3 regions of the Novosphingobium sp. RL4 genome follow, and region 3 is predicted to be linked to each of the others. Evidence: riboswitches for the same ligand, from Rfam matches in the RefSeq annotation. Region 3 holds a riboswitch; each other region holds the start of a gene.

Region 1 (3,272 bases), 580 kb from region 3:
AAATTCGGCGATCAGAACGCCAAGAGCCAGCGAAGAAGGGGAATTATCCTGCGGTCCGGCCTTAATGAGAGCGTCCAAACGAACTCCGGAGGCAAGAGCAGCTCGGACAAGGTCTGTCGGATCATTCCTTCCGAGTGAGGCTTGCGCAAGCCTTATGGCACTTTGAACGAGGTCTGCGCCGGCTTGAGAAGTGAAGTCGAACCGCTGCTGCTTGAGTAGAGCGACAGTACCGCCGTTGCCCCGAATCCACCGATCTGTCTGAGCCAGAGTATCCACGGCATCCTCGAGTTGGGTCATGCTCCGAGGCATGCCGACAGACCGGCCCACGTAATCGACCACCACCTTGGAGGTTGTGCCGACTCTCAGGGTGAGTTCATAGGTCGGACTATCCGTGACGCCGGCCGTGTAATCCGGCTTCATCCCCATGAAGTGCGCATCTCGAAATTTCTGGAACAAGGCGGCAGCCGCTTCAGGCTCGACGTTCGTTTCATGAGGGCCGGGCCAGAGTACATTGTACCCGTTGAATGCACGATGCACGTCGGCGGCGCTTCCGGGAAAGCGAGGATAATTGCTGGAGAAACGGACGCGGCCATCTCCCCTGATCGAAACCTCATAATCGGGGCACGATCCGTAACAGGCGGTCCTTCGCAGCGTAACCTCGGTATCCTGAGGGCTACCTTCCGGGAACGGGACTTTCGGGTCAGGAGCAGTTTCGGCGGCTTCGTAGTTGATCGTTATGAAGCCAACTGCCTGGACAGGATGCCCGTCGAACGACTGAGGCTTGAATGTCCACTTCCGCGCAGCTTCAAGAGCTGGCTTGGGGTCGAGCTTGTAGAAGTTGTCTCCTACCCGAGCGTCGATGACATGGCCTTTCACGTCAATGGTCACCAGGACGCCGACATTGGCTGATCCGTAACCATTGACCGTCTCCGGGCCGGAGAGGCGCTCCGATTGGAGATAGTAGATGCCCACCCTTTCGACCTCGTGCGTCGATCCGGAACAGGCTAAGAGCAGGGACAGTGCCGCTGCTGATCGCCATGCAAGGCCACCCTTCATCATCTCTCCCAAGGTATTGATAGGCGACCATATCACCAGAACTCTGCTTGATAGGCTACCCCTTAAACCGTAGAATACTAAGTTAGAAAATCATCGACTTTACTTGGTGACCGATGATCGTCCGAAAAGGGTTGTGAATTGATGGGGCCGCGGGCGACATCCCGTGGTCGCATTGGAACGATGCTGGGAATGGGTGACTAATTATACAATCATAATTTAGATCAAGTTTTTTAAGTTTTAGTCTGCGGTGAACAGGCATCACTAACCTGCGTTATCGGATTGTTGCGAAATCCAATCCGAAGCGAGGCAGATACTTTCTGAGCCGGTCTGCGTCGTTGGTGCTGTTGCGTCGCGCGCGCGAGGCGGAGAACAGGTGCCGTCCGGCTTCGGACAGGGAGGTACTCTCGCGGCATGTGTCCACGACGTAAGCCAGCTGGACGCGGTCAAAGGGATCGATCTCCTCCAGTCTTTCCGCGTCGAGGAATGCTGCCAGCTTATCCTCATTGCTGGCGTTGCTGACTGACCAGAGGCGCCCAAGTCTGGCGATTTCGTTGTCGACCGTCGCCAGATCGATGCGGCCCTTCGGTGCAAAAGTCGCCATGCGCGTGACGCTGCCGGCCAGATCGAGGCCGTGCGCGGGCGGCGGGATGAAATCGCGGAGGCAAAGAGCCGCAAGACTGTGGATCAGGATCCTCGCGCGTGGACGCCGGTGGGGCGGTAATGGTGTGCCTTGCTCTCAATAACGCTTCCCAGCCCGCATCTGACCGCCTAGAGGCGCCCTATCCCCGGGGGGCCGCTTATGCGCGGCTGAGAGGTGGTCTGCAGACCACGACCCGCTGAACCTGATCCGGTTGACACCGGCGTAGGGAGGGCTGGCGGCAGGTCCGTTGTCCCTCCAGATGGAGTGGACGCGAGAAGATGCCCAGTAAGACGATGCCCATTAATCTGCCCAATTTCCGTAACTTTTCCTGTCTTCGCGGCCTGACCGGCATCGGTGGTGCCGCGCTGGTTCTGCCGGCCTTGCTGGCCGCGCCCGCGGCGATGGCGGAGGCGGCCGACGATGCCGGCCCGTCCGACATCCAGGTGATCGGGCATCCCGATCCCGAGGGGCTGCTGCCGGACCAGACCGCGCCCAAGGCCGTAAGCGCCATTTCGGCGGACTTCATCCTCAAGCAGGCGCCGACGCTCAATGCGTTCCAGCTCGTCAACCTCCTGCCCGGCGCGAACGTGTCTTCGAGCGATCCCTACGGCCTCTCCACCGGTTCCAGCCTGACCCTGCGCGGATTGGGTCAGGACCAGATCGGCGTCGTGATGGAAGGTGCGCCGCAAAACGATATCGGCTATTTCTACGCCTATCCCTCGCAGTTCGCCGATGCCGAGAACGTGCGGCAGATCGCGCTGGCGCAAGGGGCCGCCGATATCGACGCGCCCGTCGTCGCCGCGGCGGGCGGGCTGCTATCGCTGACGCTCGACGATCCGAAATCGGAGCTGGGCGGCCTCGTCAATCTTTCTGCCGGTTCCTACGATGCCCGCCGCGTTTTCGTGCGGCTGGACACCGGCACGCTGGGGGCGAGCGGGCTCAAGGCCTTCGTCTCCTATTCGAACAACCGCGCGGACAACTGGCGGGGCGCCGGATACGACAAGCGCCAGCATATCGATGCGAAGCTGCTGCGCGAATGGGGCGACGGGAACCGCGCCAGCATCTCCTTCTCGTACAACGACGCCAAGACATCGAGCTATCCGAGCCCCACGCTGGCCGACTGGAAAGCCTCCGGCCGCGATTTCAACTACGATCGGCAGTACACCGAGGGCAATACCAACTACTGGAGGCTCTACCGCGCGCCGTTCCGCAACTTCTACGTGGCGGCGCCGGTTCATCTGAAGCTGGGCGATCGCCTGGCGTTCGACAGTTCGGCCTATCTCCAGCTCGGCCACGGCAATGCGCCTTACGGCACGCAGCTTGCCACGACCGGCAATTTTCTCGGCACCGAGGAATTGACCCAGCCGATCGCGCTGCCCGGCGCGGTGGACGGGGTGGCCACCGTGCTTGGCAACTGGACCGGCAAGCAGCTTCGCGTCGGCGATGTCAGCAAGCTTACGCTTCAGGCGGGCGCCCACACGCTCACCGCCGGGCTCTGGTTCGATTACGGGACCGACCGTGTTACCCAGTCCTACACCTCGATCGGCGCCGATGGGCATCCGGTGGACCAGTGGGG
Region 2 (3,272 bases), on a different replicon from region 3:
GTTCGACCATGCCCCAGCGCGCGAGTTGCGAATAGATCCACAGCGCCTGGCTGCGCCAGGGAAACGGCGTCGCCTCGCGCGAGAACAGCATGAAATCGGGATTGGAGATCGGCGCATCCCCCGCCCGCGCGACGATCTGCCCGGTCAGCGCGCGCTGGATGAGATCGGCCGGCTGGTCGAGATAGCGGGGATCGGACAGCAGGTGCGCCAGCGCATCGTGGTTCTCCGGCGCATCGCACCACGCGGCGGCCCGCGCCAGCGCGCGCAGCAGCCGGTCGACGGTTTCGGGGTTCTCTTCCAGCCAGTTCTGGCGGAAGGCGAGCACCTTTTCCACGCCGCGGCGCCAGATCCGCTCCCCCACCGCCACGGTTTCGGCAAGGCCCGCCTCGATCGCGGCGCTGCCCCAGGGCTCGCCCGCGATGAAACCGTCGATCTCTGCCGCCAGCAGCGCCTCCACCATCAGCGAGGGCGGCAGCACCCGCAGCACCACGTCCCGGTCGGGATCGACGCCTGCGCTCGCCAGCCAGTAGCGCAGCATGAGCGCATGGCTGGAGAAGCGATGGACCACGCCGATCACCGGCTTGCGGCGCCAGAGGCCGATGGCCCCGGCGAAATCGTGCGCCGTGCCCAGCGGATCGGCGAGGCGGCTGGCCGGATCGGGATAGAGCGCGGCGGCGAAATCCTTCGCCATGACCAGCATGTTGCCATTGACGCCCAGCTTGTAGGGCGCGGCAAGCGCGGCGGGCTGCTGGCTGAGCCCCAGCGTCACCGCGACGGCGAGCGGCGCCAGCATGTGCGCGGCCTGCACCTGCCCATAGACCAGCCGGTCCCGCAAGGTTGCCCAGCTCGTCGTGCGCAGCAGGTCCAGCGCGAGCCCTTCCTCCTCGGCAAACCCTCGTTCCCGCGCGGCGGCAAGCACCGCCACGTCGTTCAGCGGCAGGAAGGCGATGCGCAGGTCCGTCGTCATATTCCGCCTCCCAGCAGGTCGCTGGCGGTGATGAGCGCCTGCGCCACGTCCACGATCTTCTTGCCCTGGTTCATCGCACCCGAGCGCAGCAGCGCATAGGCTTCCTGTTCGGAGAGGCTGCGCTGCGCCATCAGGATCGACTTCGCCCGGTCGATCACCTTGCGGTCGGACAAGGCTGTGCGCGCCTCGTCCAGTTCAGCCTGTATCCGTGCGAAGGCATTGAAGCGCCGCACCGCCAGTTCGAGCACCGGCTTGACCCGTTCCTTGCGGAGCCCGTCGACGACATAGGCCGAAACCCCGGCATCGATGGCCGCACCGATCATCGCCTCGTCCGACTGATCCACGAACATGGCGATCGGCCGGGCGAGCGCGCGGCTGACGGTGAGCATCTCCTCCAGCGTGTCGCGGCTGGGGCTGCCGAGGTCCATCAGGACGACATCGGGCGCCATCCGCTCAAGCCGGGCCACGAAGGCGCCGCGCGGCGGAACGATGTGAATGTCGTCATAGCCCGCATCGCGCAGGCCCTCCTCGAGAACCGTCGCGCGCAGCCCGCTGTCGTCGATGATGACGATTCTCATCGATTCCCCAATTTGATCGAACCCGTGCCCGTGTTTCCCCGCACATCGCCGAGAGCCGGTGCCGCGTCAATCGCCGTCCACCGGCCGTTGACGCGGCTCGCGCCTTTTCCTAGGCCGCCGTGACATCTTCAACCCACGGGGTGTCCTGGCGCTGTCAGGGCTGAGAGGCGGATCGGGGCCGTTCCCAGTCCGCAAACCCGCGAACCTGATCCGGCTCATACCGGCGGAGGAATAGGGACATGCACTGCTGCGGCTCGATGACTTTCGCCTTCACGCCGGGCGCCATCTTCAAGGACGAAACGCCATGAGCTTCTGCGACGCCATCTGGGACGAGGTCGCCCCGCTGCGCCGGTCGATCCTCGCGCATCCGTTCCTTGCCGAACTGGCGGGCGGCACGCTGGAGGCGGAGAGCTTCCGCCACTACATCGTGCAGGACAGCCTCTACCTTGCCGAATATGCACGCGTGCTGGCCATCGCGGCCGCCCGCGCGCCCACGGCGGCGGGCCGGCTGGAATTCTCGGACGGTGCCAAAGTGGCGGTGCAGGTCGAGGAAGCGCTGCACCAGGCGTTCTTCGCCCGGTTCGGCGTAACGGCACAGATGGCACAGGACAGCGAAGCGACGCCGGCCTGCCTCGGCTACACCGGCTATCTCGCCACCCTTGCCGCCACGCGCAGTTACGAGGAACTGATCGCGGGCATCCTGCCCTGCTTCTGGGTCTACTGGGAAGTCGGCTGCGACATCAAGCCGCGCGCTGCCTCGCCCAATCCCTATGCGGCATGGATCGACACTTACGCAGCCCCTTCGTTCGGCGAGGCGACCGCGCGCGTGCGCGCCCTGGTGGACGAAGCCGCCGCCAACGCCGCCCCCGCCACCCGCGCCGCCATGGCCACCGCATTCCGCAATGCCACCCGCTTCGAATGGATGTTCTGGGATTCGGCCTATCGCCGCGAGGGCTGGCCGATCTGACGGTTAAGGTCCGGCCTCAGCTCTCGCCGCGCGGTTCGCGGCGCCGGATCACCCAGGTCGCGCAGCCCAGCAGCACCGCCGCCACGCCCAGCGCCGGCAGCGGCCCGGGGCGCGCGATCAGGCAGAACGAGACGAAACCGATGGTCATCCCGGCAAGGGAGGCGATCTTGGCCGGGCGCGGGATCGCCCGCTCCGCCCGCCATGCCCGCAGCCCCGGTCCGAACCGGGGATGATTGAGCAGCCACGCCTCCAGCCGGGGCGAGGACCGCGCGAAGCAGGGCAGCGCCAGGATCATGAAGTCGGTGGTCGGCAGCAGCGGCACGAAGATGCCGATCACCCCGATCCCCACCAGCAGCAGCCCCAGCGCCATCCACGCCAGCCGCGCCGGACGGCCCCGCCGCAGGATCTCGTCGGAGGGCGCCCACACCGGCTGCGGAGACTGGACCGAAGTGGACTGGACCGAAGCGGACTGGACCGAAGCGGACTGGCCCGAAGCAGCGGGCGCCGCGGCAGCCGGATCGGCCGTTTCAGGCGGGGGCGACAGGGTGGAAGAGCTATTCGGCACGGATCACCATGGGCCCGTGCTATCGCAGTTGCGACTAATTCTCAACAGCACAATGGCTTGTGCCGTCAGATTTCAAGCTGGCTGCCCAGTTCGATCACGCGGTTGGTCGGCAGCTTGAAGAACTCCATCGCGCTCTGCGCATTGCGGACCATCGAGGCGAAGAGCTTTTCCCGCCACAGCGCCATGCCGGGTCGG
Region 3 (3,272 bases):
CCGGTCAGCAGCGATGCGCGCGTGGGCGAGCAGATCGCGGTGGTATGGAAGCGGTTGTAGCGAAGCCCTTCCGCCGCCAGTTTTTCCAGCGCGGGGGTGCGGGGCACGCCGCCGAAGGCAGAAGTTGCCGCGAAGCCCGCATCGTCGAGCAGGACCAGCAGTACGTTCGGCGCGCCCTTGGGCGCCTGCGGCGGCGCCGGAAAAGCGGGGGCGGAATCGGCGCGGGTGAGGCCGACCCTGCCGGTGAACACCTCGGCCACGTTTATTCTGGCTTCCTGCGCCATGGCGCCTGTGGTGAGCGCGGACGTGGCGAGCGAGGACGCGGCAAGCAGCAGCGCTGCCCTTGTGAAGACATGCATGGAATTACCCCAAGTATCATGGCGCGGGCATCTGCCGGCGCGTGACGAACGTTCCGATCGTGGAAATGGCGCGTGCCGGAACAGCCGGCCCCTGCGGGGGCCGGGAGCGGCGCGGGAAGGCCGGGCCCACAAGTCTGGGCTCCGGTTTTCGGCCTCAGGTCTGGATCATGTTCATGCGCATCGTTTCACCTCATGAGGAGGGAATCACGATGCTGGCGCGGTCGCCCGGGCATCGTGCGCTTTAGCTGTTGGTGACGCGGAGCAAGCTGCATCCCGATCAAAAGCCGCGGGTCGGCACCTGAATTGAACGCAGGGGCGACCGACCATCGCTCCCCCTTGGGTGTATTCTCAACTTAATTGATAGAGAATGTGAGTCAAGCCCGCGCCGCCGCACCATCGTCCCGGCGTGGGCCTGATCCGTCGGGAGTTCTCCGGCAGTGACGGCGCCGGACTTGCATCTGGCGGCCGGGTCCGGCATTATGCTGCGGTGCACAACAGTCCTGTCCAATCCTATCCGGTATGCCGTCCATGAGTGAAACACGCCTGAAGCTGATGGAGGCGATCACCCGCAAGCGCACCGTCACCGCCCAATACAATGGCGGCGTCATCAAGCTTGCCCCGCACCTGCTGTTCGAGCGGCATGGCGACCTGTTCGTCAGCGCGCTCAACATGAGCAAGAACTGGCGGAGCGAGGAAGACCGGAGGCTGGGCCAGTTCAAGCTGGCAGGGCTTGGCGCAACCGAACTGCTGGACGAAAGCTTCGACCCGTTGCCCTCGTTCGAACCGGCGGCCCCGCGTTCCGACGATACCCTTATCCTGGCGATCTGAGCCGGTTTCTCCCGTCGCTCAGGACGCTGTTCGCAGGGTCATGAGGGAGGAGGAATAGGGCAGGACCAGTTGCGCGGCGCGCTTCCAGTCGCCGCGCAACCAGAGATCGTGCGCTTCGGGCGGCAGGATCACCGGCATCGTATCGCGCCCTTCCGCCCGCAAGGCGGCGTTCGCCTCGCAAGTGAGCAGGGCGAAACTCGGCACTTCGCTGTCCTTCCATACCGCCGCCATCGCGAAGATCGGCTGGTCGGCCGCGCCGAACCAGTTCTGGCGGCGCTTGCCGTCTGTCGGGCTTGCCTTGCCCCATTCCATGAAAGCGGTGGCGGGCACCAGGCAGCGGAACTCGCTGTTGCGCAAGTTGCCGATCCAGAACGGGCTTTCGAGATTGCGCACGGTGAGGATGCCGTGGCGGCGCTGGTCGAAGGCGGCGGGCGGTGGCGGCACGCCCCAGAGGCGCGGCACCATGCGGCGCGGCAGGCGCTTTTCGGGGCGCGGCCCGGCCACGAACTCGCGGCCCATCGTCACCACCGGCGCGAATCCGCCGCCTGAAACCGAACCGCCGGGCCAGGGATCGTCACCGGCTTCGGCGCCCATGGCACGGGCGACTTCGCGGGCGGGCGCGTCGAGGCGATAGATGATCGGCATGTCTGTGAGGCCCTAGACGGCTGGAAAAGCCGCGTCTATCGTCCCCGCCATCCCCGGGGAGCTTGTGCCCAGGGCTTTCGAATCCCGAAAGCCGGACGGAAACAAATGGCTGAGAGGGGCAGGTCACGCTGCCCGACCCGTTGAACCTGAACCCGTTAACACGGGCGGAGGGAAGGGCGGGCCACAGGACACTTCTGTCGCGACCTTTCTTTCGTCCATAAGCCGAAGGAAAATCGCTTATGGCCGACATCAACTCCAAGCTGGAGATCGGCGTTACCACCGGACCCATTCGTGGGTCGAAGAAGATTCACGTCGGACCGCTAGGCGTTGCCATGCGGGAAATCCGCCTTGAGCCGGGATCGGGCGAGGCGCCGGTGCGTGTCTACGACACTTCCGGTCCCTACACCGATCCGAACGTCACCATCGATATTGCAGCGGGCCTTGCCGCCAAGCGCCGCGAATGGATCGTGGCACGCGGCGATGTCGAGGAATACGACGCCCGCGCAGTGAAGCCCGAGGATAACGGCCAGCTCGGCCCGGATCGTTCGGGCGGCGTCCCGGCCTTCCCCAACGTGGTGAAACGCCCGCTGCGCGCGAAGGCAGGCATGAACGTCAGCCAGATGCACTATGCTCGCCGCGGCATCATCACGCCGGAGATGGAATACGTCGCCGAGCGGGAGAACCTCGGCCGGGCGATGCTGAAGGAATATGCGCGCGACGGGCAAGACTGGGGCGCCGCCATCCCGGACTACGTAACCCCCGAATTCGTGCGCGAGGAAGTGGCTCGTGGTCGCGCCATCATTCCCTCCAACATCAACCACCCCGAATCCGAGCCGATGGCGATCGGCCGCAATTTCCTGGTCAAGATCAACGCCAATATCGGCAATTCCGCCGTCGCCTCGGACGTGGCGAGCGAGGTGGACAAGATGGTCTGGTCGATCCGCTGGGGTGCGGACACGGTGATGGACCTCTCCACCGGGCGCAACATCCACGACACCCGCGAATGGATCATCCGCAACAGCCCCGTGCCGATCGGCACCGTGCCGATCTATCAGGCGCTGGAAAAGGTCGGCGGCATTGCCGAGGACCTGACCTGGGAGGTGTTCCGTGACACCCTGATCGAACAGGCCGAGCAGGGCGTGGACTACTTCACCATCCACGCCGGCGTGCGCCTGCCGTTCGTGCCGCTCGCCGCCAAGCGCGTGACCGGCATCGTCAGCCGCGGCGGCTCGATCATGGCCAAGTGGTGCCTTGCCCATCACAGGGAATCGTTCCTCTACGAACGCTTCGACGAGATTACCGAGATCATGAAGGCCTACGACGTCGCCTACTCGCTCGGTGACGGCCTGCGCCCCGGCTCGATCGCGGACGCCAATGACGAGGCGCAGTTCGCCGAACTCTACACCCTGGGCGAACTCACCAAGCGCGCCTGGGCGCAGG

The links. Region 3 has a riboswitch for thiamine pyrophosphate ahead of thiC (phosphomethylpyrimidine synthase ThiC). Riboswitches for the same ligand answer to the same signal wherever they lie in the genome.
Region 1: another riboswitch for thiamine pyrophosphate. It lies ahead of U9J33_RS07415 (TonB-dependent receptor); the one in region 3 lies ahead of thiC (phosphomethylpyrimidine synthase ThiC).
Region 2: another riboswitch for thiamine pyrophosphate. It lies ahead of tenA (thiaminase II); the one in region 3 lies ahead of thiC (phosphomethylpyrimidine synthase ThiC).

Annotation. Positions count from the first base shown of each region.
Region 1 covers NZ_CP141944.1:1,493,258-1,496,529, forward strand. Annotated here, with positions in the region: gene U9J33_RS07405 (DUF6438 domain-containing protein) at 1-1,059, opposite strand, end outside; gene U9J33_RS07410 (hypothetical protein) at 1,328-1,657, opposite strand; TPP riboswitch at 1,833-1,942, shown strand; gene U9J33_RS07415 (TonB-dependent receptor) at 1,990-3,272, shown strand, end outside.
Region 2 covers NZ_CP141945.1:1,397,260-1,400,531, reverse strand. Annotated here, with positions in the region: gene U9J33_RS23145 (ABC transporter substrate-binding protein) at 1-967, opposite strand, end outside; gene U9J33_RS23140 (ANTAR domain-containing response regulator) at 964-1,545, opposite strand; TPP riboswitch at 1,672-1,794, shown strand; gene tenA (thiaminase II) at 1,850-2,512, shown strand; gene U9J33_RS23130 (YbaN family protein) at 2,529-2,882, opposite strand; gene U9J33_RS23125 (potassium transporter Kup) at 3,143-3,272, opposite strand, start outside.
Region 3 covers NZ_CP141944.1:917,294-920,565, forward strand. Annotated here, with positions in the region: gene U9J33_RS04440 (arylsulfatase) at 1-359, opposite strand, end outside; gene U9J33_RS04445 (hypothetical protein) at 888-1,187, shown strand; gene U9J33_RS04450 (SOS response-associated peptidase family protein) at 1,206-1,832, opposite strand; TPP riboswitch at 1,877-2,022, shown strand; gene thiC (phosphomethylpyrimidine synthase ThiC) at 2,072-3,272, shown strand, end outside.